One region of the Roseibium sp. M-1 genome, then DNA from elsewhere that is predicted to be linked to it. Evidence: predicted binding sites of a transcription regulator. Region 1 holds the regulator's gene; each other region holds the start of a gene.

Evidence for each region. Region 1 encodes PhoB, which activates phosphate uptake and scavenging genes when phosphate is short. Its sites were predicted from a motif close to TGTCATNNANCTGTCAT; they were not measured.
Region 2: a site for PhoB is predicted at 3,085-3,101, ahead of ACX3M4_RS19100 (NAD-glutamate dehydrogenase). Genes of this name have one in related genera too.
Region 3: a site for PhoB is predicted at 6,064-6,080, ahead of olsB (l-ornithine N(alpha)-acyltransferase). Genes of this name have one in related genera too.

Annotation. Positions count from the first base shown of each region.
Region 1 covers NZ_CM137257.1:2,258,206-2,268,696, forward strand. Annotated here, with positions in the region: gene ACX3M4_RS10205 (DUF1127 domain-containing protein) at 1-58, opposite strand, end outside; gene ACX3M4_RS10210 (Lrp/AsnC family transcriptional regulator) at 208-660, shown strand; gene ACX3M4_RS10215 (transporter substrate-binding domain-containing protein) at 732-1,643, shown strand; gene ACX3M4_RS10220 (sterol desaturase family protein) at 2,137-2,991, opposite strand; gene ACX3M4_RS10225 (alpha/beta family hydrolase) at 3,107-3,754, shown strand; gene ACX3M4_RS10230 (Hsp33 family molecular chaperone) at 3,942-4,928, opposite strand; gene argF (ornithine carbamoyltransferase) at 4,939-5,868, opposite strand; gene ACX3M4_RS10240 (acetylornithine transaminase) at 5,865-7,064, opposite strand; gene ACX3M4_RS10245 (GcrA family cell cycle regulator) at 7,505-8,038, shown strand; gene phoB (phosphate regulon transcriptional regulator PhoB) at 8,314-9,012, opposite strand; gene phoU (phosphate signaling complex protein PhoU) at 9,087-9,782, opposite strand; gene pstB (phosphate ABC transporter ATP-binding protein PstB) at 9,815-10,491, opposite strand, start outside.
Region 2 covers NZ_CM137257.1:4,203,554-4,214,044, forward strand. Annotated here, with positions in the region: gene ACX3M4_RS19080 (cupin-like domain-containing protein) at 1-604, opposite strand, end outside; gene leuD (3-isopropylmalate dehydratase small subunit) at 845-1,450, opposite strand; gene argC (N-acetyl-gamma-glutamyl-phosphate reductase) at 1,473-2,423, opposite strand; gene ACX3M4_RS19095 (peroxidase-related enzyme) at 2,507-3,073, opposite strand; gene ACX3M4_RS19100 (NAD-glutamate dehydrogenase) at 3,181-7,992, shown strand; gene ACX3M4_RS19105 (MFS transporter) at 8,237-9,613, shown strand; gene ACX3M4_RS19110 (methyl-accepting chemotaxis protein) at 10,279-10,491, opposite strand, start outside.
Region 3 covers NZ_CM137257.1:4,019,018-4,029,508, reverse strand. Annotated here, with positions in the region: gene ACX3M4_RS18200 (EamA family transporter) at 1-387, opposite strand, end outside; gene ACX3M4_RS18195 (hypothetical protein) at 384-641, opposite strand; gene ACX3M4_RS18190 (LysR family transcriptional regulator) at 895-1,752, shown strand; gene ACX3M4_RS18185 (hypothetical protein) at 1,824-2,258, shown strand; gene ACX3M4_RS18180 (transglycosylase domain-containing protein) at 2,439-4,700, opposite strand; gene olsB (l-ornithine N(alpha)-acyltransferase) at 4,986-5,924, opposite strand; gene ACX3M4_RS18170 (hybrid sensor histidine kinase/response regulator) at 6,202-8,607, opposite strand; gene ACX3M4_RS18165 (Lrp/AsnC family transcriptional regulator) at 8,715-9,131, opposite strand; gene ACX3M4_RS18160 (cupin domain-containing protein) at 9,268-9,582, shown strand; gene trpS (tryptophan--tRNA ligase) at 9,656-10,491, opposite strand, start outside.

The DNA of each region.
Region 1 (10,491 bases):
GGATCGAGGACTGCTTGCCTGAACGCAGTCTGCTTATCGGCACGGAATGATCGGACATAAGGCTGCTCCCGTCGGTTTGGATGCAACCAGGCTAAGCTTTGCGCCTTGCATCGGGTGCGCGAAGTTCGCAAAACTGTGAGAAAATTTCGCAGGAATTCTGATTCTTCGTTATCTTTTCTCTATCAGCAATTCGAAAGGCGATGCGATATGGATCTCGACGACTTCGATCATCAAATCCTGAGGCTCATGAGCCTCGATAGCCGGCGCACCGGAAAGGAGCTGTCCGAGCTTGTCGGCCTGTCGCCGGCCGCATGTCTCAGGCGGGTGCAGCGGCTGCGGGAAATCGGCGCCATCGAACGGGAGATCGCCCTGCTGGCGCCGGAAGTGACCGGGGCAACAGTTACCCTTCTGGTGATGCTGGCATTGACGCGCGGGCAGCCGGATCGAACCGCACGCCTCAGGCAAAAGCTGTTGAAACTGAAGGAAGTGAAGAAGATCTATCATGTCACCGGGCCTGCCGACCTGGTGCTGACTGTTCAATGCGCCTCCATGGAGACCTATGCCACTTTCACCGAGGCGCATTTCTATGACGAGGAGATCAAGGGCTTCGACACGATCGTCGTCCTGCGATCCTACGACGCTGAAACCGGTCCGGCATGACACACCTGGCAACGGGACGGCTGACAAGGGGGACCGGGCCGGGATATCCTGCGGCAGCGAATCCGGCGGGTATGCCGCCGGGACCTTCCCTTGAACCGCATCAGGGCTTCGGCGTGCAGACAGGACTGCTACTATCCAGGTTATCCCGCACCATCGGCCGGATCGTCCTGCCCGGCTGCGTGCTGCTTTCACTCTTTGCGGTTGCCGCAACAGCCCAGGAGCCGGAGGTGCGCGTTCCCAATTTCTGGGATCCGAAGGCGGTGCACGACCGGCCGAACGATGTGCCGGACAAGATCCAGTTCCTCGCGACCGACGCTTATCCGCCTTTCGTTTTCCGGGATTCCAAGGGACGCCTGACCGGGTTCAATGTCGATCTCGCCCGCGCGCTCTGCCAGGAACTCGGCAGTTCGTGCGCGCTGCGCATCAAGGATTTCGACGTGCTTGTGCCCGCGCTCGACGAGGACGAGGGCGATGCGATCATCGCCGGCATTTCCCGCAGCCTGCCGGCCGCCCGCTGGCTCAATTTCACCGAGGACTATCTCAAGCTGCCCGCGCGCTTTGTCGTGAAGGCAGAGAATGCCGCCTCCTTCGACGAGCAGGCATTGGCAGGCAAAACCATCGCCGTCGAGGCCGGGTCGCGCTACGAGGCCTTTGGCAAGCGCTTCTGGCCGCGGGCAAATATCGTCGGCTACGGCACTGCGATGGAGGCCCGCGAGGCGGTCAAATCCGGTGCCGTCGACGCCCTTTTCGGCGACGGCCTGAACCTTTCCTTCTGGCTGCGCAGCGAGGACTCAGCCAGTTGTTGCGCCTTTGCCGGCGGCCCCTGGCTGGAGCCGGGTTATTTCGACGAAGGCATGGCGATCGCCACCCGCTCGGAAGATCCGGAACGCGCCGAGGCCCTCACCTACGCCCTGCGCCAGCTGCACCAGAAGGGCATCTACCGCGAACTTTATCTGCGCTATTTCCCGCTGAGTTTCTTCTGAGCGTGCGCTTCACGATTTTTCAGTTCGAGCACACAATCGTTTTTTAAAGCGCCGCGCTCGCCGGCCTGGTCCCCTTCCCCCTTGTGGGGAACGGTTGGGGATGGGGGTGAACAGCGAAGCTGTAAAACGCCACCGAGGCCGGTTTCGCTGGCCAGACAGAAATACCCCCACCCTTGTACCCTTCCGACAATGGTGAGGGCGATCGCATTTGGAAATAGTCATTCAGAAAATACTGGCGCCCCCCCGGACAAGCGAAGCGCAGATCCGGGGCCTACTCGCAGAGCCACTTGCCGAAGCACGCAAGGTTTCGTGAAGAAGTTGCCACCATTCAGCTCTCTGGAAACGAGTGGGCCCCGGGTCTCGCGATGCTCGCCCGGGGTGACACCAGTGTTTCTATATGACTGTTCCAAATGCGATTGCCCTGCCACTAGAGGGAGGAAGGGCGACGCAAGCTGGGCGGCTTCAGAAATAGAATAGGAGCTGTAAAACCGGTTCACTCCGCCGATGGGTTGGGGGTGCTGTCCTCCCGCTTCTGCTCCGTTGTCTGCAAAAACGGGATCCACAGGCTGAAGGGCAGAGAGTGCGCGCGCGGGGTGAGGGAGGGGCCGAGGCCGATTTCCATGGTCTCGTGGCCCTGCTCGGGATCCTGGGTATAGGTGCCGAACAGCCGGTCCCAGATGGAAAGGTAGAAGCCGTAATTGCTGTCCGTTTCCCGGCGAATGACCGAATGGTGGATGCGGTGCATATCCGGCGTGACGATGATGACGCGCAGCACCCGGTCGAGCCTCTCGGGAAGCCGGACATTGGCGTGGCCGAAGACAGCCGAACCGTTGAGCACGATTTCGAAGATCAGCACCGCCTCGACGGGGCCGCCGAGGGCAACGATCACAAGCCCCTTCCAGATGAACGAGGCGAGGATCTCGGCCGGATGGAAACGCAGGGCCGTCGTCGCATCGACCTCGCTGTCGGCATGGTGCACCCGGTGAATGCGCCAGAAGAGCGGCACCTTGTGCGAGGCGAGATGCTGGAACCAGACGGCGAGATCGAGGATCAGGAAAGCCAGAAGCCCCGCCAGAGCCGCTCCCCAGCCTTGCGACCAGCCCAGAAGGCCGAAAAGCCCCCAGCCTTTCTCCGCTGCCAGAAGGGCCAGGCCGACGCCGCCGATCGGGAAGACCAGCCGCACCAGCAGCGCATCGAGCAGGATGAAGCCCCAGTTGGTAGGCCAGCGTTTCAGCCGGCTGCTTTTGAGCCTTCTTCGCGGCAGGCCGGCTTCCAGTAGGGCCATGACCAGAAAGATGCCGGCAAAGCAGGCCATGCGGAGCTGGTTGATGTCGATCTGGTCCAACATGGGGGCTTCGTCACAATCCAATCTGTTGCCGCTTGCCAAGGGCGAGGCGGACCTATAGGGCAGTCACAGCTTATCCTTCTACACTCCTCCTGCCTCTGCGACAGATCATATCTCCATGACCGACCTAATCTGGACCCGCCCCGAAACAGCTCCCGCCGCGACACTGCTGCTTGCGCACGGCGCGGGGGCGGCGATGGATTCCGCCTTCATGAACAAGCTGGCGGCCGCCCTTGCCACTGAGGGTATCGCGGCCGCCCGCTTTGAATTTGCCTATGTGGCGGGGCGGCGCACAGGCGGCCCAAAAAAGCCTCCGCCCAAGGCCGACAAGCTGATCGGCGAATATCAGACGGCGCTGCAGGCGGTAATGAAGGAAAGCGACGGCCCGCTCCTGATCGGCGGCAAGTCGATGGGCGGCCGTGTCGCGGCGATGCTGGCGGGAGGCGGTTCCCTGCCCGGCCGCGTCAAGGGCGTTGCCTGTTTCGGCTATCCGTTCCACCCGACTGGCAAGGCGGACGCCGAGTGGCGCCTCGCGCCGCTTGAAGGTGCGAAGCGGCCGGTATTGATCCTGCAGGGCGACCGGGACCCGTTCGGTTCGCAGGCGGAACTCGACGGCATCACCCTGCCCGCGCAGGTCACCCTCACCTATCTGGAAGACGGCAACCACGACTTCGGTCCGCGCGGCAAATCGCCGGCTACGCTGGACGGGAATATTGCGGCAGCTGCGAAGGCGGTGCGGGAGTTTGTAAGCGGGTTGGCAAAATAGGCGCGAAACTACGTCTCGACCTCATCCTGAGGAGGACCGTCAGGTCCGTCTCGAAGGATGGGCGGCACGCTCCGGAGCAAGCGGCCCATCCTTCGAGACAGCGCCGGGGCGCTTCCTCAGGATGAGATTATTTTTAAAGATAGATTGAACAAATCCGGGCGTCTGTCCGCCCGGGATTCTCGTTGAATTACTTACCCGGCTTGCCGTCGAATTCGTAGCGGGCGCTGCAGAATTCGCAGGTGACGATGATCTTGCCATCGACGGTCATGTGGTCGACGTCCTCGTCGCTGAAGCCGGCCAGGACGTTTTCGATCTTGTCGCGCGAGCAGCTGCACTTGTCGGCAAGCGGCTGCGGCTCGTAGAGGCGCACGCCGCGCTCGTGAAAGAGGCGGAAGAGCAGCATCTCGACGCTGACTTCCGGGTCCGTCAGCTCCACATCCTTGACCGTGTCGACCAGCGCCTTGGCCTCGACCCAGGCATCGTCCTCCTCGATCTCATGCGGATTGGTGCCTTCCGGCGCGTCGCCCGGATCGATATCGGCCTGCTTCATGCGCTCCGGCGCTTCCGGCAGGAACTGGATCAGAACGCCGCCCGCGGTCCACGACCTGACGGCCCCTTCGCCTTCCCGGCGGGTGAAGAGTTCGCCGACGCCGAGGCGAACCTCGGTCGGGATCTGTTCGGAGCGCTCGAAGTAACGCCGCGCGACGTCCTCCAGCGATACGCCGTCCAGTTCCACCAGACCCTGGTAGCGCTGCATGTGGCGGCCCTGGTCGATGGTCATCGCCAGATGGCCATGGCCGAGCAAAGCTTCCTGTGAGGCCTTGCCGCCCGCCATCAGCTCCTCGACGTGCTCCCGGTCGAAGGTCGCGCAGGCGCGGATGGCATCCGGGGTGGCGAAGTCGACGACGAGCATGGAGACGGGACCGTCCGTCTGTGTCTGCAGGGTAAAGCGGCCGTCGAATTTCAGCGACGTGCCGAGCAGGCTGGTCAGGACGATGGCCTCGGCCAGAAGGCGCGAGACGGGTTCGGGATAATCGTGCCGATCCAGAATGGTTTCCAGCACGGGACCGAGCGCCACCGCGCGGCCGCGCACGTCCAGACCCTCGACGGCAAAGGGCCGGACAGCGTCCAGCCCCGCAGGCATGATGCCCAGTTCCTCAAGATTGAAGGCCACGTAATTCGCCTTATGCTGCGCCGAAGCACCAGGCCAGGATGCCCTTTTGGGCATGGAGCCGGTTCTCGGCTTCGTCGAAGACGACGGAGTTGGGACCGTCCATGACGTCCGAGGTGACTTCCTCACCGCGGTGGGCCGGCAGGCAGTGCATGAAGAGCGCATCGGAATTGGCTTCCGACATCAGCCGCTTGTTGACCTGATAGGCACTGAGGAGATTGTGACGGTTTTCCTCGTCGTCATCTCCCATGGACACCCAGCAGTCGGTTACGACACAGTCGGTTCCCTTGACGGCTTCATAGGGGTCGGTCGTCACGATGATGGACCCGCCCTTGGCGCGGGCCGCCTCGATCAGATCCTTTGGCGGCGCGAGTTCACCAGGCGTTGCGATGCGCAGCTCGAAATCGAGACGCGGCGCGGCATGCACCCAGGAGGCCAGCACGTTGTTGCTGTCCCCGGTCCAGGCAACGCTCTTGCCCTTGATGGAACCGCGATGCTCCTCGAAGGTCATCAGGTCGGCCATGATCTGGCACGGATGCGAGATCTTGGTAAGGCCGTTGATCACCGGCACGGTGGCGTTCTCGGCAAGCTCGCGCAGCTCGTTGTGATCGAGGATGCGGATCATGATGGCATCGACGAAGCGGGACAGCACCCGGGCCGTATCGGCAATGGTCTCGCCGCGGCCGAGCTGCATTTCCGCGCCCGTCAGCATTAGGGTCTCACCGCCAAGTTCGCGCATGCCGACATCGAAGGAGATGCGGGTGCGGGTCGAGGGCTGTTCGAAGATCATTGCCAGCACCTTGCCGGCGAGCGGGCCTTCGCCGCGACGGACACCGTCGCGGCTGGCCTTGATCTTGTGGCCGGTCTCGAGAATGGCGCGCAGTTCGTCGCCCTCGAAGTCGGTCAGGTCGAGAAAGTTGCGGTAGCTTCCGTTTGCTGTCATCCGGTCGCTCCTTCCAGTATTTTCGCTTCCACCGCCAGGGCGGCCTGTTCCAGGCGCTCCACTGCCAGCGCGATTTCCTCTTCGCTCATGGTCAGCGGCGGCATGATGCGCACCACATTGTCGCCGGCGGGAACCGCCAGCAGGCCGACCTCGCGGGCCGCCGCCACATAGTCCCCGACCGGCACGACGCATTTGAGGCCGAGCATCAGGCCGTTGCCGCGCACTTCGGCCAGCACGTCCGGATGGCTGTCGACGAGACCTGCCAGCTTCTGCTTGAAGCTGAGACCCTTCTGTTTGACACCGTCCAGGAAGCCGTCCGCCAGGACCACATCCAGGACCGCGTTGCCGACGGCCATCGCCAGCGGATTGCCGCCGAAAGTGGTGCCGTGGGTCCCGGGCGACAGGGCCGCCGCGGTTTCAGCAGTCGCAAGGCAGGCGCCCATCGGGAAGCCGCCGCCGATGCCCTTGGCAATCGCCATCAGGTCCGGCTCGACGCCAATCCACTGATGGGCGAAGAGCTTGCCGGTGCGGCCGACACCCGTCTGGATCTCGTCGAAGATCAGCAGAATGCCGTTGTCGTCGCAGATCTTGCGGACGGCACGCAGGAACTCGGCCGGGATCTCGCGGATACCGCCCTCGCCCTGAATGGGCTCGATGGCAATGGCCGCGGTCTGCGGGCCGATGACCGCCTTCAGGGCATCGAGATCGCCTGCCGGGATCTGGTCGAAGCCCGGAGCCTTCGGCCCGAAGCCCTCCAGGTATTTCGCCTGGCCGCCGGCCGCGATGGTCGCGATGGTGCGGCCGTGAAACGCGCCTTCAAACGTGACGATATGGAACCGTTCCGGGTTGCCCTGGTCATAGTGATAGCGGCGCGCGCACTTGATCGCTGCTTCCATGGCTTCAGCGCCGGAATTCACGAACAGCACCTTGTCGGCGAAGGTTGCCTCGCACAGGCGCTGCGCCAGCCGCTCGCCTTCCGGCATCTGGTGAAGGTTGGACGTGTGCCAGAGCTTGGCTGCCTGGTCCTGCAACGCCTTGACCAGATGCGGATGGGCATGGCCGAGGGAGTTGACCGCGATGCCGGAACCGCAATCGAGGAATCGTCGGCCGTCGGTGGTCACCAGCCAGACGCCTTCCCCGTGATCGAAAGACAGGTTCGATCTTGCGTAATTTCCGAATAGTGCCGTCGCGGACATAACCTCGTGTGTCTCCTTGAACTTGCCCTTACGGACCCTGCGTCACGCCGACACCGGACCGTCCTCTTCAAAAGATGCCAAAGGGCCAAAACGCAACGTGCCGCCCCGATGAGGCGGCACGCAGCGGTTTCTTATACACTGCCGGTACCCGGCACTGTCAATGGAAATGGCGCACAAGATATTTCCGGCCCAGCTCAAGGCGGATTTCGTAAAATTCTCAAGGACCTCGCCTTATTTGGGGAAAAGTCGGTTCATCCCCAACTGGTTTGAGCCGGGCGGTTGCCTGACAAATTAACGTTATTGTAACCTCTGGGACATGAGACACGAGATCTCGTGAGGCAAATCACTTAGAGGCACTAGATCTGCCAGCATTAGGCGTGCCGATGCATGCTTAACACGGGGTTAATGGCTGCGGAGCGGCCGAACTAAAGGGTGCGGCGATGAGTTGGACGAACGAACGGGTTGAGCTTCTGAAAAAGCTTTGGGGCGAAGGCTTGAGCGCCAGCCAGATTGCAGGCGAGCTGGGTGGAGTGACCCGCAACGCCGTGATCGGCAAGGTGCACCGGCTGGGTCTGTCCGGCCGCGCCAAATCCTCCACAACCAGCGCCAAGCCGCGCCGGGCTCGCCCGGCGACCGGTGCGCCGAGCGCTGCACCGAAGAAACCGTCCTCCCAGCCGCAGTCCATCGGCGCGACGGCCCTCAAGGCCGACTTCGCTCCGGCGCCTGCCGTCGAAGCCAAACCGCGTGTCGAGCCGATCGCGGAGCTGGTGCCGATCTCGCAACGGGCCACGATCCTGACCCTGACCGAGCGGACCTGCAAATGGCCGATCGGCGATCCGGCAACCGACGACTTCTATTTCTGCGGCCGCCAGTCCGATGCGGGCGTGCCCTATTGCGCTCATCACTGCAAAATCGCCTACCAGCCCGTCGCCGACCGCCGCCGCGACCGCAAGACGATGGCCCAGGCCGGCTGAGTGCCGTCTGACAGTCCAGCTCATGAAAAGCCCGCCAAATCGGCGGGCTTTTTTTTAGGATTGCGTAACCCTTTCCGCGTCATCCCGGCCAAGCGAAGCGCGAGCCGGGACCGGGGAGCCAAAAACCTTAGCCGTCAAGCCGATTTTCCAAATACCTCCTTGGGCACACCGGTCCCGGATCTTCGCTTCGCTGCGTCCGGGATGACCAACGAGAGGTAGGTACAAAAAAGCCCGCCTTTCCGGCGGGCTCAATCATTTTGAAGCTCAACGGGGGTTTAGACGGTCGCGGTGAACTGGTCGTTGAAGGCGTAGCCGGCACCGCGAACGGTGCGGATCGGGTCCTTGGCCTTGCCCTTGTTCAGCGCCTTGCGCAGGCGGCCGACATGAACGTCGACCGTGCGTTCGTCCACATAGACATCGTGCCCCCAGACACCGTCCAGAAGCTGCTCGCGCGAGAATACACGGCCTGGCGAAGTCATCAGGAATTCCAGCAGCCGGAACTCGGTCGGGCCCAGGTGGATTTCCTTGGTGCTGCGGCGGACGCGGTGCGTTTCCCGGTCGAGTTCGATATCGCCGGACCGCAGCATGGTCGACACCACTTCGGGGCTTGCCCGGCGCAGGATGGCACGCACGCGGGCCATCAGTTCGGGGACAGAGAAAGGCTTGACGACATAGTCGTCGGCACCTGTCGACAGGCCGCGGATGCGCTCGGCTTCTTCGCCGCGTGCGGTCAGCATGATGACCGGCAGGCGCTCGGTACCTTCCCGCGCCCTCAGGCGGCGGCACAGTTCGATGCCGGAGAGGCCCGGCAGCATCCAGTCAAGCAGCAGCAGGTCCGGCACGCTTTCGCGCAGGCGGATCTCCGCCTCGTCTCCCCGGGCACAAGCCTCGACCGAGTATCCTTCTGCTTCCAAATTGTATCTCAAAAGAAGGCTGAGCGGTTCTTCGTCTTCAACGATGAGCACCTTCGGCATACATCTCGCTCCAATTTCCGCAGCCGGCGCTCCGGCGCCGGCCGTATCGATTTCCGCTTCTGCAAGGCTGGCGGTTAGACGGCGCCGGTCTCGTCGACCTTGGCCCGGTCTTCCGGCAGACGCTCGCCGGTGACCATGTAATAGACGTTCTCCGCGATGTTGGTCGCATGATCGCCGATGCGCTCGATGTTCTTGGCGCAAAACAGCAGATGAACGCACTGGGTGATCACCCGCGGATCTTCCATCATGTAGGTGAGCAGTTCGCGGAAGATGGACGTGTAGATCGCATCAACTTCGGCGTCAGCTTCCTGCACGCGGCGGGCAGCCTCCGCATCCTTGCGCGCATAGGCGTCCAGAACCTGTTTCAGCTGCGACAGGGCAAGCTCGGTCATATGCTCCACACCGATGGCGAGCTTCTTCGACTGCAGGTCGCTGTCGATGGCAATGACGCGTTTGGCAACGTTCTTGGCAAGGTCACCGACCCGTTCCAGGTCGTTGGCAATGCGCGTCGCAGCGGTGATTTCACGCAGATCCTGGCCCATCGGCTGGCGGCGGGCGATCAGCTCGATCAGCTTGACTTCGACCTCATGATAGAGATCGTCCAGGCGCCGGTCGCTCTTGATCGTCGCCCTGGCAAGCTCGGTGTCCTGCGACACCAGAGCCGACACGGCATCTGCGAAAGCTTGCTCGGCCAGGCCGCCCATTTCGGCAACCTTGCCGGCCATTTCCCTCAGTTCCTCGTCATAGGACGAGACGATGTGTTCAGACATCCAGTGTCCCCTTCAGAATTCTTTAAAAATGCCTAGCCGAAGCGGCCGGTAATGTAGTCCTGCGTACGCTTGTCCTTCGGATTGGTAAAGATGTCCTCCGTCGGACCTTCCTCAACCAGAATGCCGAGGTGAAAGAAGGCGGTACGCTGCGACACGCGGGCTGCCTGCTGCATGGAGTGGGTGACGATCACGATTGTGAAATTCTCGCGCAACTCGTCGATCAGTTCCTCAACCTTGGCGGTGGCGATCGGATCGAGGGCCGAACAGGGCTCGTCCATGAGGATCACTTCCGGGCTGACAGCAATCGCACGGGCGATGCACAGGCGCTGTTGCTGGCCGCCGGACATGCCGGTGCCCGGCTCGTCGAGACGGTTCTTCACTTCTTCCCAGAGGCCGGCCTTCTGCAGGCTGGACGCAACGATCTCGTCGAGCTCGGTCTTGTTGCGGGCAAGGCCGTGTATGCGCGGGCCATAGGCGACGTTGTCGTAGATCGACTTCGGGAACGGGTTCGGCTTCTGGAACACCATGCCCACCTTGGCACGAAGTTGCACCGGATCGACCTTCGGATCGTAGATATCCTCGCCGTCGATCTTGATCGAGCCTTCGACACGGCAGATGTCGATTGTGTCGTTCATGCGGTTGATGGTGCGCAGGAAGGTCGACTTGCCACAGCCGGACGGACCGATGAAGGCGGTCACCGAGCGCGGCT
Region 2 (10,491 bases), 1.9 Mb from region 1:
TTTTCGTGAACGTCCAGTTGATGTTTATGTTCTCTTCTTCCCTGGCGACCGCGCGGTGATACCAGAACGGCGGCACATAGAGCAGATCGCCTTCTTCCAGGTCGAATTTGTAATAGTCCTTGTTCCGCAACAGCTTTTCTTCAGGTCTCAGCAGCGCGAAATTGGTGAAGGGATAGCAGGGCAGCGGTGAGTTGGGTGAGACGAGAACCCACTCCTTGCGCCCCTTCACCTGAACGGTGATGACGTTTTCCGCATTGGTGTCGAAGTGGAATTCCGTCCGGTTGTGCTTCTTGTTGATCCAGAACCGCCAGGCGACGGAATCTTTCATGATCTGATCCGAAGTCAGGATTTCCTGAAGGAAGGCCGGAACCTGGATGTCCTGCTCGAGCACCGGCTTGCGACTGAGGAAGAAGACGCCTCTATCCTTGACGTCGGGATTTCCATGCAGGTCCGACCGCAAGCTTTCCCGGCTCCACCTCCGGTTTGCAGGCCAGTGTTTCGCCAGTCCCTTGATGAGCAGAGGACGCTCCGGATCAACATGTTCTTCGAGAAACGCGGTCCGGCCCGGAATATGTCTGACGGTGGGTATGGTTGCATTTTTCACGAAGTCCCCACCTCATTTCCAAGACTTGTATAGTCTTTTGAGTAGCCGGCCCGATCAATAAATTACGTTTGGTAAACTCACGCTAACCGGCAAGTTGCCGGGTATCAACCCAAAGGACCTGGTAACTCCAGTCACCTCAGTCTGGTCCGAATGAACAACCTGTTGAGAGCTCACATCCAGGTCTTGAAACAAAAAAGCCGGATCGATTGACCCGGCCTTTGATGCATCTGACATTGAACCTCAGACCCAGGGGCGGCTTTCGCCCATCTTGCCTTCGAACGAGTCGATCTGCTCGGCCTTTGCCATGGTGAGGCCGATGTCGTCGAGACCGTTGATCAGGCAATGCTTGCGGAAGTGGTCGATCTTGAAGGCGATGTCGCCGCTCTCCAGGCCCTTGATCTCCTGGTTTTCCAGGTCGATCGTCAGGGTGAAGTTGGCGCCGCGCTCGGCCGCGTGCATCAGCGTGTCCAGCTCGTCCTGCGAGACCTGGATCGGCAGGATGCCGTTCTTGAAGCAGTTGTTGTAGAAGATGTCGGCAAAGGACGTGGAGATCACGCAGCGGATGCCGAAGTCGAGCAGCGCCCACGGCGCGTGTTCGCGCGAGGAGCCGCAACCGAAATTGTCACCGGCGACCAGGATCTTGGCATCGCGATAGGCGGCCTTGTTCAGAACGAAGTTTTCATTCTCTGAACCGTCGTCGTTGGTGCGCATTTCGTGAAACAGCGCCGTGCCGAGACCGGTGCGCTTGATCGTCTTCAGGAACTGCTTCGGAATGATCATGTCCGTGTCGATGTTGACGATCGGCAACGGAGCGGCAACGCCGGTCAGGGTCTCGAATTTTTCCATTTTTTTCTCCTGAAAGCGGGTCTCAAGCGGCCAGGCTTGTGGTCTGGTCGACGCCGAGCATCAGATTGAGGTTCTGCACGGCGGCGCCCGACGCGCCCTTGCCCAGATTGTCGTAGACCGCGATGAGCGCGGCCTGTGCCCGGGCGTCATTGGCAAAGACATGCAGACGCAGCTTGTTGGTGTCGTTGAGGGCCTGAGGATTGAGGCTGTCTGCGCGCTCGAGTGCTTCCAGCGGTGCGATCTCGACGAAACCGTTGCCGGCATCGGCAAAATGATCGGCGATCGCCGCATGCAGCTCTTCCCCTGTCGGCACCTTGGCAAGGCCGGCGAGGTTCAGCGGCACCACAGTCAGCATGCCCTTGTAGAAGTTGCCCACCGTCGGCGTGAACAGCGGCGCTGCATCGAGCAGGCCGTATTCGGTCATTTCCGGCAGATGCTTGTGGTTGAAGCCGAGGCCGTAGGGCGCAAATTCGTTGGCGTCGGTGCCGGAAGCTTCATAATCGGCGATCATGCCCTTGCCGCCACCGGAATAGCCGGAGATGCCGAAATAGGTCAGGTTGAAGTCCGCAGGCAGCAGTTCGGCCGCGATCAGCGGCCGGACGGCGGCAATCAGACCCTGCGGCCAGCAGCCCGGATTGGCAACGCGCATCGCGGCGGCAATGATGTCGCCCTGATCGGGGTCCATTTCCGCAAAACCATAGGCCCAGCCTTCGGCGACCCGGTGCGCGCTGGAGGCGTCGATGACACGGGTGGTGTCGTTCTCGATCAGGGCAACGCTTTCCTTGGCCGCCGCATCGGGCAGGCAGAGGATGGCAATGTCGGCCTTGTTGAGATAGTCGGCGCGGGCAGCCGGGTCCTTGCGGCTTTCGTCCGGAATGGAGATCAGTTCCAGGTCGCGGCGCATGGCGAGACGCTCGCGGATCTGCAGACCCGTCGTACCGGCTTCACCATCGATAAATACGCGCGCGGCCATTGCCCGCTCCTCTCCTTTGAAATTTCGAATGCGTCATACACCCAATCGCCGGGCTTGTCACCGCCGCGCCGCATGGCAAGAGCTCAACGCGCTCTTGAGTGATACTCATCATTCGGGCGCATGTCGGAGGCCGCCGCCACCCGGTTCGACATGTTGTAGAAGCCTGTCACCGAGGCGATGTCCCAGATGTCGCGGTCGGAAAAACCGGCGTCGCGCAATGCCTGCCGGTCGCTTTCCAGGATCTCAGCGGGCTTCTCGGTCAACTTGACGGCAAAGTCCAGCATGGCCCGCTGGCGCTCGGAGAGGTCGGCCACCCGGTAGTTCATCACCATCAGTTCGCCGAGCACCGGATCGCCGGAGAGCTCGCGTACGGCTGCGCCGTGGGCGGTAAGGCAATAAAAACAACGGTTGACCGCCGATACCGCAACGGCAATCATCTCCCTCTCAAGCTTGGAGAGCCCACACTCCCCCAGCATGAGGTCGTTATACATGTCGGTGAAGGCACGCAGCTTCGTTTCGTCGAAGGCATAGGCCTTGAGCACGTTGGGCACCAGACCCAGCTTCTCCTGGCACAAATCGAAATAGGCCTGCGTTTTTTCACTCAATGTTACATTTGAATCGATTTGCAAGGCCGTGACTTTACTTGACAATTTTCGCCTCCCGTCATGAAACCGTCTATGTCGCGCAAATATGAACTTAAGTCTAAAACCAATGGTGCGACAGAGCCAAACCATACGATCGCCTAAGGGGATGGAAAATGCCGGACAAACACGACGTCGAGAAACTGAAACTCATCGACGCGGTCCAAGCAACCCTGGCAAAGGAAGATCCGGCGCTCGCCGAATTCTCCCGCGCCTTCTATGACCGGGGGGCCGCGGAAGACCTCGTGGCCTATACGGCCGAAGAGCTCACCGGCTTCGTCCGGGATGCCTGGCAGGATTTTCAGACCCACGACCTCGGCACGCACCGTGTCAGCATCGCCGACCCCGCCTTCAAGGCGCAGGGCAGCAAGGTCAAGGGCGTGACGGTCATCGAGATCGTCAACGACAACATGCCCTTCCTGGTCGATTCGGTGATGGACGAGTTGCAGGAGAGCAAGATCGAGGTGCATCTGGTCCTGCACCCGATCTTCATCGTCGAGCGCGACGGCAAGGGCAAGCTCACCTCCTCGACAGCGCGCAAGAAGCCGCCGAAACGCACCGACCGCCAGGAAAGCCTGATCCATATCCATGTCACGCGGATCGATGCGGACGAGGCGCGGGAGGCCTTGAAGGCGCGGCTCGACAAGGTCCTGACCGACGTCCGCTCCGTTGTCGCCGACTTCAAGCCGATGCAGGAGCGCCTGGCGGAAGCCATCGACACCTACAAGACGACGCAGATCCCCGGCAGCAGCGACGAATTGTGGGAGGCGATCCACTTCCTGGAATGGATGGAAAACGACAACTTCATCTTCCTCGGCATGCGGGAATACACCTTCAAGGGGGGCGTTGAAGAAGGCGAGCTGTCGCCGCATGAAGGCACCGGCCTTGGACTGCTCTCCGATCCGGATGTGCGCGTCCTGCGCCGCGGCGCCGAGTTCGTGCAGATCACGCCGGAAATCCGCGAGTTCCTGAAGAAACCCGAACCCCTCATCATTGCCAAGGCCAACGTCAAGAGCACGGTGCACCGGCGTGTCCACATGGATTATGTCGGTGCCAAGCTTTATGACGACGAGGGCAACATGGTCGGCGAGCTGCGCATTGTCGGCCTCTTTGCCTCCACCGCCTATACCGAGCCGACCAGCACAATTCCGTTCCTGCGCCGCAAGGTTGCCAGCGTTCTGGCCCGCGCCGGCTATGGGTCCGAAAGCCATTCCGGCCGGGCGTTGCGCAACGTGCTGGAGGCCTTCCCGCGCGACGAGCTGTTCCAGATCGAGCGCGATCGGCTCTACGACTTTGCCATCGCCATTCTGCAGCTGGACGAGCGCCCGCGTATCCGCGTCCTGTCCCGTCCGGACAAGTTCGACCGCTATGTCTCGATCCTGGTGTTCGTGCCGCGCGACCGTTATTCGACCGAGGTCCGGCTGAACGTCGGCACATACCTTGCCTCCGTCTACGAAGGACGCCTGTCCGCCTGGTACGTGACCTATCCGGAAGGCCCGCTGGCACGGGTGCATTACATCATCGGCCGCGACAAGGGCGAAACGCCCAAGCCCGCCCAGGAAGAACTGGAAGCCGCCGTTGCCGACATGGTGCGCACCTGGTCCGACAGCGTGCGCGACGCGCTGAACCATGAGTTTACCCCGGCCCAGGCCCGCAAGCTTGCCGACCGTTATGCGCTGTCCTTCCATGGCGGCTACAAGGAGGTCTACAACGCCCAGTCGGCGCTGTTCGACATCGTCAAGCTGGAAACCCTGTCGGACAAGAACGAGACCACCATCACCTTCCACCACAGTACCGGGTCCAAGGACAACCGGCTGTCGCTGAAGGTCTACCACCGTGGCTCGCCCATCCCGCTGTCGGCCCGCGTGCCGCTTCTGGAAAACATGGGCTTCCGGGTCATCAACGAACGCACCTACCGGATCACCCCGGCCGATGCGCCGCTGTCCTATCTCCACGAAATGACGCTGGAATCGCGCGGTGGCGAGGACATTGCCTTTTCCGACCAGCTGCAGTCGCGGCTGGAAAGCATGTTCATGGCGATCTGGACCGGCAAGGCCGAGGACGACGGCTATAACCGGCTGGTGCTGACGGCGGATCTCGCCTGGCGCGATGTCGCCGTGGTCCGTGCGCTGTCGAAATACCTGCGTCAGGCCGGCATCCGTTTCTCCGAAGACTATATGTGGACGACGCTGAACAACTATCCGGCGATCACCGCGCGGCTGGTGGAGCTGTTCCACCTGCGCTTCAACCCGGATGTCACCGAAAAGGATCGCGTCAGCGGCACGGAGCGTCTGGAGGGCGAACTCACCGCCAGGCTGGAAGATGTCGCCAGCCTCGACGACGACCGCATCCTGCGGCGCTTCCAGAACGTCATCGAGTCGATCCTCAGAACCAACTTCTACCAGCTCGACAAGAAGGGTCAGCCGAAGCCGACCTTCGCGTTCAAGATCAACAGCCGTCAGATCGACGATCTGCCGCAGCCGCGCCCATTCCGCGAGATTTCCGTCTATAGCCCCAGGGTGGAAGGCGTGCATCTGCGCTTCGGCATGGTCGCCCGCGGCGGCCTGCGCTGGTCCGACCGGCCGCAGGATTTCCGCACCGAGGTGCTGGGCCTCGTCAAGGCGCAGCAGGTCAAAAACGCGGTGATCGTGCCGGTCGGTTCCAAGGGCGGCTTCGTACCGAAGAACCTGCCGCCGATGAGCGACCGTGACGCCTGGTTCAAGGAAGGCACGGAAAGCTACAAGATCTTCATAAACGCCTTGCTCGATGTCACCGACAATCTGGACGAGGACAAGATCCTGCCGCCGGAACGGGTGCAGCGCTTCGACGGCGACGACCCCTATCTGGTGGTCGCGGCCGACAAGGGCACGGCAACCTTCTCCGACACCGCCAACGGTATCTCGGAAAGCCGGCATTTCTGGCTGGGCGATGCATTTGCGTCCGGTGGATCGGCCGGCTACGACCACAAGAAGATGGGCATCACCGCCCGCGGTGCCTGGGAGGCGGTCAAGCGGCATTTCCGCGAGATGAACCGCGATATCCAGACCGAACCCTTCACAGCCGCCGGTGTCGGCGACATGTCGGGCGATGTCTTCGGCAACGGCATGCTTTTGTCCAAGGCAACGAAACTGGTGGCCGCCTTCGACCACCGCGACATCTTCCTCGACCCGGATCCGGACCCGGCCAAGACCTGGGTGGAGCGCAAGCGCGTCTTCGATCTCGGACGTTCGTCGTGGAAGGACTATGACGAGAAGCTGATTTCCAAGGGCGGCGGCATCTTCTCGCGCCAGCTGAAATCCATTCCGCTGTCGGCGGAAATCCAGACGATGCTGAAGCTTTCCAAGTCCAGCGCCACGCCGCAGGAAGTCATGACCGCCATCCTGAAGATGGATGTCGACCTGATGTGGTTCGGCGGTATCGGCACCTATATCCGGGCAAAGTCGCAGAGCGACGCGGATGTGGGCGACCGTGCCAATGATCCGATCCGCATCACCGCGTCCGAAGTCGGCGCGAAGGTGATCGGTGAGGGCGCCAATCTCGGTCTGACCCAACAGGCCCGTATCGAGTTCAACAAGAAGGGTGGCCGCAGCAACTCCGATGCGATCGACAATTCCGCCGGGGTGAATTCCTCGGACATGGAGGTCAACATCAAGATTGCGCTGGGCGCGGCTGTCAAATCCGGCCGGCTCACCATTGAAGAGCGCAACGTGCTGCTGGCGGAAATGACCGACGAGGTTGCCGAGCTGGTTTTGCGGAACAACTACCTGCAGACCCTCGCCATTTCCATCACCGAGCTGCGCGGCATGGAGGATTTCGGCTACCAGGTGCGCATGATGCGCCAGCTGGAACAGGCGGGCCTGCTCGACCGCGTGGTCGAACAGCTGCCGGACGAGGCGACGCTCGACGAAATGCGGAAAGCAGGCCAGATCCTGACCCGTGCCGAACTCGGCGTGCTGCTGGCCTATGCCAAGATCACGCTCTATGACGCGCTCCTGGAAAGCTCGGTGCCGGACGACGACTATCTCGCCCGCGAGCTCTTCCGCTATTTCCCCGACCAGATGGCGGAGGCCTACAAGGACGAGATCAGCGGCCACAGGCTGCGCCGCGAGATCATCGCCACCATGCTGGCCAATTCCATGATCAACCGGGGCGGGGCGACCTTCATCACCCGTCTGCGTGACCAGACAGATGCAACCGCGACTGAAATCGCGCAAGGTTTCGTTGCCGTGCGCAACAGTTTCGATCTGACTGACCTCAATACCGAGATCGACGAGCTCGACACCAAGATCGACGGCGCCCTGCAACTGGAACTCTACGCCGAGATCCAGTCACTGCTGCTGGAGCGGGTGGTCTGGTTCAAGCGCAACGTTTCCTTCGACAAGGGCCTGTCTGCGGTGGTCGAGCGGTTCCGCACCGGCATCGCGGCACTGCGCGGCCGGCTGGAAACGGTTCTGCCGGAAGAACCCGCTGCGGTCCTTGCTGAACGCACCGTCGCCTTCGTTGCTCAAGGCGTTCCGGAGGCGCTCGCCCGGCGCATCGCCTGGCTGCCCGCCGAGCGGGCCATTCCGGATGTCGTCATCGTGTCGGAGGAAACCGGCGCGGATCTCGACACGGCGGCTAAGGCCTATTTCGAGGTTGCGCATCACTTCCAGCTCGGTGCGATCCTGGAACTCGCCAACGATCTCGATGTGCGCGACTACTACGACGGTCTCGCCCTCGACCGGGCCCGGGCAACGCTGGTCTCCGCGCAGCGGGCACTGGCGATCGCGGCGGTCCGCTCCGGCGGATTTGCTGCCTGGCTGGAGGAGCACGACGCGGAAGTCGGCCGGCGCAAGCGCTCGGTTTCCGAAATCCTCGACGGCGGCCTCAGCGTCTCGAAGTTCTCCGTCGCAGCCAGCCTGCTGGCGGAGATCTGCGGCACGGCGTGAGGCCAGCAGATCGAAACAGTTGCGAGGGCCGGCATCCGTTGCCGGCCCTCGTGCAATTCTGGCCGTCGCCCCTTACTCTTCCCTCATCCTGAGGAGGGCAAAGCCCGTCTCGAAGGATGGGCCCCAAGTCCGGGAGTTTGCAGCCGATCCTTCGAGACAGCGCTACGCGCTTCCTCAGGATGAGGCCGAAGAGGTGGAAAGCCCAGATCAACCCCATTTCCGCTCCCTGGAAGGGCTATCGAGAATGACATCCATCGCCAGCGCTCTTCCTAAGAAAACCGACCGCCGCGCCGTCCTGTCCTGGGCGTTGTTCGACTGGGCGGCACAGCCGTTTTTCACGCTGATCACCACGTTCGTCTTCGCGCCCTATTTCGCCTCCGCACTGGCGGCTACTCCGGCGGCAGGCCAGTCGCTCTGGGGCTTTGCGACGGCGGCGGCCGGGCTCGGCATTGCGGTGGCCGCGCCGGTCCTGGGGTCGGTTGCGGATGCGACCGGCCGGCGCAAGCTGTGGATCTTCGCCTGTTCGGTCCCTTTCGTGATCTGCTGCTGGGCCTTCTGGTTTGCGGCCCCCGGAAACCCGCATGGTATCGCCATCGCGCTTGTCGCCTTTGCTATCGGCACGCTGTCCATTGAAATCGCGACCGTCTTCAACAACGCGATGATGCCGTCCCTTGTGCGGCCGGAGCAGATCGGCCGGCTGTCCAGTTTCGGCTGGGCACTCGGCTATGTCAGCGGCCTGGTGACCCTGGTAATCGCGCTGGGCTTCCTGGCTGCAAGCCCGGAAACCGGCGAGACGCTGCTGGGCTTCAAACCCATCCTCGGACTTGATCCGGCAACAGGGGAAGGCGATCGGGCGACCGGTCCATTCTCCGTGCTCTGGTATCTCATCTTCGTGCTGCCGATGTTCCTTTTCGTGCCTGACGTACCGCGTCAGGCAAAGCTCGGGCCGGCGATCGTTTCCGGCCTCAAGACCCTTCTGGCGAGTCTGTCGCAGGCGCGGGCCAACCGGAACATCTTCCGGTTTCTGCTGGCGAACATGATCTTCAAGGACGGTCTGGTCGCGCTTTTTGCCTTTGGCGGTATCTATTCCGCCGGTCAGCTCGACTGGGGTTCCATCGAAATCGGCACGTTCGGCATCATCCTGACCATCACCGGCACGCTCGGGCTTCTGCTCGGCGGCCCGATGGACGACCGCTTCGGCGCCAAGCCGGTCATCGTGGTCTCACTGATTGTCCTGATGATCTGCGGCCTCGGCATGATCTCCGTCGACCGGACCACGGTCTTCTTCGTGGTCAAGACCGCTGCTGCCCCTGAAGGCAAGCTTTTTGCCTCCCTGCCCGAACAGGTCTTCATCGGCCTTGGCGCGGTCATCGGCGCCGTCTCCGGACCGCTCCAGGCCGCCTGCCGCAGTCTTCTGGTGCGCCTCGCCCCGGCCGATCACATGACCCAGTATTTCGGCCTGCTGGCGCTCTCGGGCAAGGTCACCAGCTTCCTTGCCCCGCTCTCGGTCGGTCTCGTCACCGCCGTCACCGCCAGCCAGTCAGCGGGCATGTCGGTCATTCTGGTATTCTTCGGGCTGGGGCTGGTGCTGCTGCTGAAGGTGCGGGAACGGGGCGTTTGAACACTGTTCGCATGACAGTTTTGCCCTCAAGTCAAATATCTGCGTTGGAACAGGCTGGGCATCGGCTTCGCGTAGCTTCCCTCCTCCTTGAGGGCAGAGCGATCGCATATAGAATTTTTCCTTAGAGCGTGTCGCGTTTAACTGGAAATGTCTTGCATCGCTTTTTGCGTTGAAATCTCTGATTTCAGACAGCGAAAAGCGATTCCGATAAAACGCGATTTGCTCTAATCGGTGCGTTTGACAGATCACAACGGTGTCACCCCGGACAAGCGAAGCGCAGATCCGGGGCCTACTCGCAAAGCCACTTGCCGAAGCAAGCAAGGCTTCATGAAGTAGTTGCCACCATTCCAGCTCTCTGGAAACGAGTGGGCCCCGGGTCTCGCGTTGCTCGCCCGGGGTGACACCAGTGTTTTCTTTGTCACTGTTCCAAATGCGATTGCCCCGCCCTTGTAGGGAGGGGATGGGGTGGGGGTAACCTAATTCCTCTGAATGTGTAACGGCTTCGCCGTGTACCCCCATCCCTAGCCCTTCCCCACAAGGGGGAAGGGGACTTGCCGTGTCGACCGTGAGTTTGATCCGCATAAAAAGAGCTTTCCTGCGCCGCCCAAACAAAAACGCGCCGGAGATGCTCCGGCGCGTTTGATTTGAAGTCCTGCGATAGAGGGTCAGGCGACCTGGCGAACGTTGGCGAGGAAGCCTTCGACTTCCTGTTTCAGCCGGTCGGCTTCCTGCTGCAGCACGTTGGCGGAGGCGGAGACCTGGCGGGCGGCATTGCCGGTGTCGTCGGCGGACGCCGCAACCTTGACGATGTTCTGCGCCACTTCCTGGGTGCCGTTGGAGGCTTCCTGGATGTTGCGGGCGATTTCGTCCGTGGCAAG
Region 3 (10,491 bases), 1.8 Mb from region 1:
GAGCCCGAGGCCCATGGCGGCAAGGATCGCACCGGCAATCCGGACGGGATGGCTTCGCTCGCCGAAGACCAGCGCGGCAAGCCCGATGGTGATGAAGACGTGGAGCTGCAGCACCAGCGAGGCGAGCCCGGCGGGCATGCCGAGATACATGCCGGCAAAGAGCAGCGCGAACTGGACCGCGAACATGAAGAGGCCGTAGAGCACGACCAGCCGGAGAGGTGCCTTGGGCGGTCGCAGGAAAAACACGGCGGGCACCGCCGCCAGAAGAAAACGCAGCGCGGTGAAGAGGATCGGCGGCAGTTCGTTGAGCCCGATCGCGATGACAACGAAGTTGAAGCCCCAGATCGCAACGACCAGCAGGGCCAGGGCGATGTCCCACCCCCTCACCGGCTGTGCTCCGGGCCGGCAGTGTCGGCATCAGGCCGCTTGTGGGCTTCTTCTATGATCGTCTTGTCGAGGATCCGGACCTCGCCGACCATCAGGAGCCGCATGTCCTTGACGATATAGTCGGCGAGGGCTTCGTCTGTAATGTCGTCGCCGTCGATATCCAGCCGGAAGTCCTGGCCCTGAATGCCGCCGCCATTGGAAAAGTCGATCTCGAAATCGAAGCACACGCGTTTCTCTTGAAGTGTTCCGGTCATGTCCTGTCTCCCTAGTGGAGCGAATTTGACATTTGAGTCCCGCTCGCGGCTAGGCTGACGCTCAAATGTCAAATTCAAAAGATCCACTAGAATCATATATTTAACTAGTGGTTCTTATGATTCTGACATTTGCTCCAGCGCTAGCAGCAGGGGGATGCAAATGTCAGAATCGAACCACTAGCTGGACATAACCGCATCTAAAATCTATTGTGAAATTAATTATTCATATCTTATTGAGTAGAGAAACTGAATAATGGACGATCAGGTCCTGCGCAGCTTCGTGGCCGTCTGCGAGCGGCTGAATTTCCGCGCCGCCGGTGAGGACGTGGCACGCACCCAGTCGGCCGTCAGCCAGCAGATCAAGGGCCTGGAAGCCGAACTTGGCGTTCAATTGCTGGAACGCTCAACCCGCTCCGTCTCGCTGACACCGGCGGGCGAAACCTTCTACCGCCACGCCCGCCGCATGCTTGCCTTCCGTCAGGAAGCGGTCTCCGCCACCCGAAGCGCCTCCGAGCGGCCGACACTCCGGATCGGCACGACGGACGATATCGCCGCCTATGGTCTGGTTCCGGCCCTGAGCGCCATCGAGACGGGAAGTGAACCGGGCAATGCGGCCTGCAGCCTCGATCTGGAGACCCGGGCCTCCGAGGCACTCCTCGCCAATCTCGGCAGCCGCTATGACCTGGTGATCGCGGTGTCTCCAGCCCGGACACCGAGGGGAGAGCTGGTTGGCGCCCTGCCGCTCGTCTGGCTGGGTGCGCCGCATCCGGCCGCAATCGACCCGCTACCGCTTGCCGTTTATGCGGACACATGTGCCATGCGCGAGGCGGCCATGGAAGTTCTCGATCAAGCCGGGCTGCGCTGGATGACCAAGGCCACGGTCTCGGGCCTGCTGGTGATCGAAGCCGCCGTGCGCGCCGGCATCGCCGTTGCCCCGGCCCTCGCCCCGCTCCATGCACCCGGCCTGCCGCGCGCTGACGGTTTGCCCGAGTTGCCGTCCCTTGATCTGCGGATCGTCGCCGGATCCCGTCTGGGAGAAGTTCATCTGCCTGGCGTCCTGAGGGCGCTCCGGTCGCAATTCGAAACCCGTACATCGGCACCGAGGGCATAGAACCGTCCCGGAAAGAGTTGCAATCATCTGCAAATATGCTTCGATGAACCGGGCATGAGGGGGATTGCAGAATGGCGTATTTCAGGAAATTCACGGCACGGCAGAGTCTCCTCCCGCTCCTGGCAATCCTGACTGCGATGTCAGCTGGTTCTGCGTCCGCCGACAGCTGCTGGAACCACAACGGCTCCCTGATGCGCCTGCAGGCACAGGGCAACCAGCGCTGGCTTTCCTATGAAGTGCCGAAACCGGTATTGCGCAACGCGGGCGTCCAGCGCGGCACGCTGCTCTTCAACGGCATCAAGAACGGCAACTGGTATTCCGGCACAGCGCGGGTCTTCTCCAAATACTGCCCCGGCTCGCCGCTGGAATATTTCGTCGAAGGCCCGGTCCGCGGCGACCAGCTGCAGGTGACGGTCACCGGCACCCGCGAAGTCCACGACCGCTGCCGCCCCACCGGCCGCTATTCGACGGACACGCTGGTCTTTACCTATAGCCATCAGTGTTGAGAGGGGCTTGACAGGCGTCACCCCGGGCGACCGAAGGGAGACCCGGGGCCCACTCATTTCCAGAGCGGTGGTTTGGCGCGTCGTCCGCGAAAGAACTTTCTGCTTCGACAAGCTGTCCCGCGAGTAGGCCCCGGATCTGCGCTGGGCTTGTCCGGGGTGACACCGTGGAGATGAATTCACCTATCCACCGCCGAACAGGCTCTTCAGAAGGTTGAGCGGGCCCTTGCGTTCGCCGCCATTGCCCTCTCCGCCGCCGATCGGAGCAGGCGGGATCGGCTGGTTGCCGGAGCCGACGGTGTCAATCGGGCCGGGCTTGGACGGCACCGCGACGGCAACGGGCACATCCGGGACGCCCGGCAGGTCCGCCACCGGCAGGCCCTCATGCTCGGCATCCATCACTTCTTTCCAGACGATGGCGGGCAGGCCGCCGCCGGTGGCCTTTTTTGTCGGCGAGTTGTCGTCGTTGCCGAACCAGACGGCCGTGGTCAGGTTGCCGGTGTAGCCGATGAACCAGGCGTCGCGGAAGTCCTGGCTGGTGCCGGTCTTGCCGCCGGCGGGCCGGCCGCTTTCCAGGCGGGCCTTGCGGCCGGTGCCGGTCACCAGGGTTTCCGCCATCATCACATTCATTTCGCCGACCAGCCGGCGGTCGACGACCCGTCCCTTGCCGTCGCCGGCACGCGAATAGAGCGTCTTGCCGTCGACGGTGCGGATGCGGCGGATCACATGCGGCAGCACGCCGTACCCGCCGTTCGAGAACGGCACATAGGCGCTGGCGATTTCCAGTGGCGTGACTTCCGAGGTGCCGAGTGCGAGCGAAAGGTTGCGGTTGAGATCCGAGGTGATGCCGAGTCGCGAGGCGGTGTCGGCAACCGTGCCCGCACCGACCTCATAGGCAAGCTGGGCTGCGACCGTGTTGAGCGACAGGGCGAGCGACTTCGTCAGCGTCACCGGGCCATAATAGTCCTTGGAATAGTTCTGCGGCGCCCAGTTGCCGTATTTCACCGGCTGGTCCTGGCGGATGGTCTGCGGCGACAGGCCGTTTTCCAGTGCTGCCAGATAGACGAAGGGCTTGAAGGACGAGCCCGGCTGGCGCTTGGCATAGACGGCGCGGTTGTACTGGCTCTTGGAATAATCGGCCCCGCCCACCAGCGCCTTCACGGCTCCGGCGGTGTCCAGCGTCACGATGGCGCCCTGGCGCACGCCGTAGGTGTCGCGGTTTTCCTTCAAGGCGCCGCGCAGGGCCGTTTCGGCCGCACGCTGCATCTTCGGGTCGATGGTGGTGTCGACGATGATGTCGGACTCGATCGAGCCGATATAGTGCGGCAGCACATCCATCACCCAGTCGGCGGCATAGTTTTCGCTGGCTGTGGTGTAGCGGCGCACGACCTTGGCCGGTGCGGCAAGCGCAGTCTTGGCCTCGTCGCCGGTGATGTAACCTTCCTCATGCATGGCGGTCAGCACCAGCTGGGCCCGGTCTTCGGCAAGATCGGGATTGCGCGCCGGGGAATAGCGTGAGGGCGCTTTCAGCAGACCGGCGATGGTCGCCGCCTCGGCAACGGTGAGCAGACGGGCGGACTTGCCGAAATAGCGCCTTGCGGCCGCATCGACCCCATAGGCGCCGGAGCCGAGATAGACCCGGTTGAGATACATTTCCATGATCTCGTCCTTCGAATATTCGGCCTCCAGCCAGAAGGCGAGCACCAGTTCCTGGATCTTGCGCTTGATCGTCCGGTCCTGTTCCAGGAAGAGGTTCTTGGCAAGCTGCTGGGTCAGGGTCGAGCCGCCCTGCTGCAGGCGTCCCGAAGTGAGGTTGGTGACGACAGCGCGGGCGAGGCCGATCGGATCGACGCCGAAATGGGAGTGGAAGCGGCGGTCCTCGATGGCGATCACCGCATTGGGCAGATAGGGCGGCAGCTGTTCCAGCCGCACGGCCTCGCCGCCGGTGTCGCCCCGGTTGGCGAGCAGGTCGCCGTTGCTGGCGACGATCTTGACGTTGGGCGGGCGCGCCGGCACCTGCCATTCGGAGGTCGGCGGCAGGAAGGCGGCGTAGTAGCCGATGATGCAGGCAACGCCGATCGTGCCCCAGATGCCGAGCACCATCGACCAGTAGAGACCGCGTTTGATCAGGCGGCCGAACGCGGTCGGCGACCGGGATCTCGACTTGCGCCTGGAGCGCCGGTTGGCGCCGGAGCGGCCGCCGCGGCCATTGCCGCTGCCGCCCCTGGACGGTTTGCGGCCGGACGCCGCCTGTTTGGCTGAGGATTTCTTCTGTCCGGAGGACTTGCCGGTCTTCGACTTGTTCTTCGAAGCTCCCTTGGCGCCACTCTTTGCGGAAGGCGCAGCTGGACGGTCCTGCGGGCTGAGGCGCAGGTCGAGCAGGCTGCTGCCCGAGTGTCCAAATGTCGGTTCAACACGCGGCTGGCGTTTCGCCCGAGGCGCCATTGATCCACAGTCCCCTAACTTCATACCAACCAGGGTTGGCCAATGCCGGCCAAGAGCCGGTTCCCCGGACATGATCCTAGATTGCGGCGAATTAAGGGGGCGTTAAGGCTTTGGAGTTTTGCACCGCAAGCGGTCAGGCCACTCCAACATGCCTCATCCTGAGGAAGTGCGAAGCGCTGTCTCGAAGGATGGGCCGCTTGTTCTGGAGTATGCCGCCCATCCTTCGAGACGCGCAAGCGCGCTCCTCAGGATGAGGGTCAGGAACTTGGGCGAGGCCGGTCAGATCTAGCTCGAATAGCGGCTGGCGTCGGCGCCGTAGTAGTTGACGTAGCGGGTGTTGAGTTCGGAGACCGGCATGATGATGAGAACGTCTGTCGTGCCGAACTGGTGGTCGATCACGGCGCCGTCGCCGATAAAGGCACCGAGCCGGAGGTAGCCCTTCACCAGCGGCGGCAGGGCACGCAGGGCCTCCTTGGAGTTGATCTCCTCGGCCGGCATGCGGTTCATTTCCACGTAGCGCTCGTCGACGGCCCGCACGCGCCATTCTTCCGGGGCACGGGCATTGTGGTGCAGGAAGGAGAGCTGGCCGGCAATCGCGTCCGGATTGACACCCTCGATCGAGGCACAGCCGAGCATGACGTCGATCTTGTGGCGCAGTACATAAGCCCAGATGCCGTGCCACAGCAACTCGACGGTCTTCTTGTTGCGGTAGGGTTTCAGCACGCAGGAGCGGCCGAGTTCCATGAAGCGCTTGCCGGGATTGGCGTCGATCAGCGACTGGATGTCGAATTCGCCGGCGGTGTAGAAGCCGCTGTGGCGGTCGGCGACGTCCTGGCGCAGGATGCGGTAGGTGCCGACGATCTCCGGCTTCAGGCGGCCCAGCTTGTTGCGTTTCAGCGAGGCGTGGTCGACCACCAGCAAATGGTCGCAATAGGCGTCGAACGGGTCGGCGTCGCGGCGGGTCGCCAGCGTATGGGCATCGGCGATTGCCGACATTTCCTCGTAGAAGACCTCGTAGCGCAGGCGCTGCGCCTTTTTGACTTCCTTGAAATTGCGGGCGAGCCGGACTTCCAGCGTGCCGATGCGGCCGAGGGTTTCACCGGTCTTGACCGGGGTTTGAATGGCGGGACCGAGCCGCTGGGCGTTGTTCACGGCCACACCGGGACGAAAGGCCGGTGTGAATTTCCGGACCAGTTTCCGGGGAGAAAAAAGCCCTTGCCGCATGATCGACATTCCACCCTCGTCATTTTTATGGCGCTCCGCGGAAAGGTACGCGTTACCGTAACTTCACCGCTTGCCATCGCCGGAACACAAGCTCCGAACCCGGTTGGACCGCTTCAATGTTGCCGTAGATCATACTATTCCGACAACTGGATGACACTCGGTTTTTTCCGCGCGCTCTCCACACCGAAGCATAACCCACTCCGGGAGCTTTGGGAAACTTCGCGCGCGCAAGCGTCTCAGAATGCAACCAAAAGGTGGTTTAGGTCGCCGGATGCCGTCAGCTGCGGCTGATTTCCGCCAGCGCGTCGGAGATTGCCTCGACGGAGAGAGGCTTGGTGAGATAGCCGGCCGCACCGACTTCCGTCGCCTTGTCGCGGGCGTCCTTCATCACGTCGGCGGTGACGATCAGTACCGGCACGGGAGCCCGGCCGCTGGCCGCCTCGTCTTCGCGGATCTTGGCAATCGCCTGGAACCCGTCGAGCCCGGGCATATGCAGGTCCATCAGCACCGCATCGAAGCTGCCGTCGGCTGCAGCCTCGACGGCCTTTTCGCCGTCGGCAACCATTACCGGCACATGGCCCAGCTTGCGCAGCATGGCTTCGCTCAGAAGACGGTTGATGTCGTTGTCCTCCGCCACCAGCAGCCTCAGCGGCCGGCTCGGAACCTTGTGACGCGTCGGCAGGAAACCGTTGCTCACCGGTTCGGCGCTGACGTCCCAGGCATGTTCCATGCCGTTGTCGTCGAGAAGGCCGGAGAAGATCTGGATCAGGGTCTCGATCCGTACCGGGCGGATCAGATAAGCGGCATAACCGGCCTCGCGCAGGTGATCCAGCCGCTCGCGCTCCGGCGGCGCAATCAGGACGACCGCGGGTGCGGTGCAGCCGGTCAGGCGGGCGCTCGCCAGCCAGCCGCCGCTGTCGGAAAGCGCTGCATTGTCGACGACAAGCAGGTCCGCCTGCGGCAGCGCCGCGTCCAGTTCGGCACTGCCCGGTGACAGCACCGTCACGCCGGCGGCGTGGTGCCGCAGCCGCTTGGCCAGAAGCGGGCATTCGATCTGGCTGGTGGAGACAAAGACGATCCGGCGCCCGGCGAGCGTCGCAAGCCGCGGGTCGCCATCGCCGTTGAGTTCTTCGGGGATCGGCAGGGAAACGCGGAAAAGCGCCCCGCCGCCTTCGGACGGCTGTGCGGAGATCTCACCGCCCATGAGGCCGGCCAGCCGCTGGGCGATCGCAAGGCCGAGGCCGGTGCCGCCGAATTTGCGCGCCGGACCGTGGTCCACCTGCTCGAATTCCTGGAAAAGGCGGTCGGCTTCCGCACCGTCAAAACCAATGCCGGTGTCGCGCACGTCAAGATCGAGGAAACTGCCGCCTTCCGGATTGGGCCGGCCAAACAGTTCAACGGCAACGCCGCCTTCGTCGGTGAACTTGACGCCGTTGCCGATGAGATTGAACAGGATCTGACGCACACGGGTGGCATCAAGGGTCACCTGCTCGGGCAGGCGCGGATCCAGCATGGCGCCAATTTCCAGTTGTTTGGCGTGAGCCTTCGGCGCCAGCAGCTCCACCACGCTTTCCACCAGTGCGCCGACGCGCACCGGCGAGGCGTGGATGTCCAGCTTGCCGGCTTCGACCTTGGAAAAATCGAGCACTTCGTCGATCAGCAGCAGCAGCGTTTCGCCGGAGGTCTCCAGCGCTTCGATATAGGCGCTCTGTTCCTTGGTAAGACGCGTGTCGCGCAGGAGCGCGGCCATGCCGAGCACGCCGTTGAGCGGTGTGCGGATCTCGTGGCTGACGGTCGCCAGGAAGCGCGACTTTGCCTCGTTGGAATTTTCCGCCGAATGCCGGGCAGCCAGCAGTTCCTCTTCGATCAGGCGACGTTCGGTGACATCGCGCAGCACGGTCTGCACCAGCTGGCGGTCGGTCGCCGTGTCCCGGACCGGAATATCGATGCGCGAGAACCAGCGCGGTCCCTGCGCGGTCTCAAGGCGGATATCCTCAAAGCCCATACCGGAGCCGTTGCGCTCCAGAACCCGGGCAACGCCGCCGTCCTGCACGGCGCACTCGATCTGCGGCAGCAGCATCTGGCTGCCCGGCTGCAGCGGGTGGCCGATGCCGAAAACGTCGTCGGCGGCGGAATTGACATAGGTGACGGTGCCTTCCTGGTCCCGGCGGATGACGACGTCGCCGAGGGTCGCCAGGATGCTGGCATGACGCTCGTCGGATTCGCCCAGTTCCCAGGCCCTGTCTTCCAGTTCCTCGCAGCGTGCCATCAGGCGGCGGATCTTGTCGTCCTTGACCTGCAAGGCCTGAACGGCCCGGTGCATGTCGTCCGCGAAGAGACGCCAGACAGCAAGCCCGCCGGCAAAAAAAGCAAGACCGACGGCAAAGAACCGGTTGATGCCTTCGGCGGAAACGAGGAAGAAAGCAGCGCCAAGCCCGGCAATCAGGCCCGCGACCGCCAGATGCTGCAGCGACTTTGCCGGTGTGGAAACGGGAATGTCGGTCGCGCGCCGGCCGGGACCGACTTCAGGTCCGGTCTCCGCCTCTTCTGAAACCGTCGAAGGTCCGGTCAAGATTTCGCTGTCGGGCGTGAACCGGTCCCGTGCATCGGCAAAACGGTCTGCCTGGGCATGCTCTGCTTCAGGCGCGTTTTCGGCGGCGCGTTCACTGTTCTGACTGACCAAGATCGCTACTCTCTACAAGATCCAGTTGCCTGAAGAGTGAAGCGTAAACTTTGAGAAACCGTTTCTTTATCGAATGTAATCAGTAGATCGGGGCCGGAACGCGGGCTTCAGATCCAGTCCTTCAGCACCGGATGGGTCTCGACACTGGCAATTCCATCAAGGGCGGCGATGCGGTTGCGCAGCGTCGAGAGCTCTTCAAGTGTCCGCGACCGCACCAGCAGCACCATGTCCCTGTCGCCGGAAATCGAACGGCACTGGAGAACGTCCTCGAATTTGGCAATTGCCGGCGCGACGGCGGCGCAGGTGGCGGACCCGGTCCGGATCCAGAGATAGGCTTCCACCCTCGCCGGCTCCGGATCGTCGATGCGGATGGTATAGGCGCGGATGATGCCGGCCTCTTCGAGTTTCCTGATCCGGGCCTGCACGGAAGAGCGGGCGAGACCGACGCTAGCAGCCAGCGTCTTCAGCGGCGTGCGGCTGTCGCTTTCCAGAAGCCGCAGCAATTTCCGGTCGATTGAATCCATGCGTCTCTATCGTCTGTCCGCGTCAAAACCGCAATCGCCCGCCGGCAAATGGCCGGTCCGGCCGGTCAAATGGCCGGGTGAAGCAGAAATCCTGTGCCCTTACATCGTGAAGCGACTGTCACGGAAAGAGAGTTTCATGGATTTTCACCTGGACACAAGCAGCTTCATCGCGGACCGCGCCTGGGGGGCCCGCCTCATCGGCGAACTGGACGGCGTCACCGTCAAGCTTCACTGGACCGACAGCCCCTACAAGTGGCACGTCAATGACGGACCGGAAGTGTTCGTCGTGCTCGCCGGCCTGGTCGACATGCATTACCGCGAGGGGGCGGCCGAAAAGGTCCAGCGGCTCGAACCCGGCCAGATCTTCTTTGCCGGTGACGGCGATGCCCATGTGGCCCACCCGGTCGGCGAGGCCCGTGTGCTTGTGATCGAGCGCAAGGACAGTGTCTGAAAGCAAAGACCCGGCGCGAGGGCCGGGTCTCCATCTTCGGGCCGGTTTCGGCGTGGCCTAGCCGGGAACCGCTCTAGCGCACGTCCAGGAAACCGATGATCTTGCGCACATCCTTCAGCACCGGCTCGGCGATGGCGGAAGCTTTCTCGGCACCGTCCTTGAGGATGGCGTCGATCTGGGCCTTGTCGTCCATCAGACGGCGCATCTCGTCGGTCATCGGTGCGAGCTTCGAGACGGCGAGGTCCGACAGGGCCGGCTTGAAGGCCGAGAACTGCTGACCGCCGAAGTCCGTCAGCACTTCGTCCTTGGTGGCGCCGCTGAGAGCCGCATAGATACCGACAAGGTTGTCCGCTTCCGGACGGCCTTCCAGGCCCTTGACCTCGCTCGGCAGGGCATCCGGATCGGTCTTCGCCTTCTTGATCTTCTTGGCGATGGTCTCCGCGTCGTCGGTCAGGTTGATGCGCGACAGGTCCGACGGGTCGGACTTCGACATCTTCTTGGTTCCGTCACGCAGCGACATGATCCTTGTGGCCGGGCCGGCGATCATCGGCTCGGTCATCGGGAAATAGAGATATTCCGGCAGTTCCGGCGAAGGCGTCGGGTTCGGCACGCCGATGCCCAGTTCCTTGATCCGCTCCGCGAAGTCGTTGTTGAACTTGGCGGCGATGTCGCGGGTCAGTTCCAGGTGCTGCTTCTGGTCGTCGCCGACCGGAACATGCGTGCCGCGATAGGCAAGGATGTCGGCCGCCATCAGGCTCGGATAGGCGAACAGTCCGACGGACGCGTTTTCCTTGTTCTTGCCGGCCTTTTCCTTGAACTGGGTCATGCGGTTGAGCCAGCCCATGCGTGCCACGCAATTGAAGATCCAGGCAAGTTCCGTATGTTCGCGAACCTGGCTCTGGTTGAAGA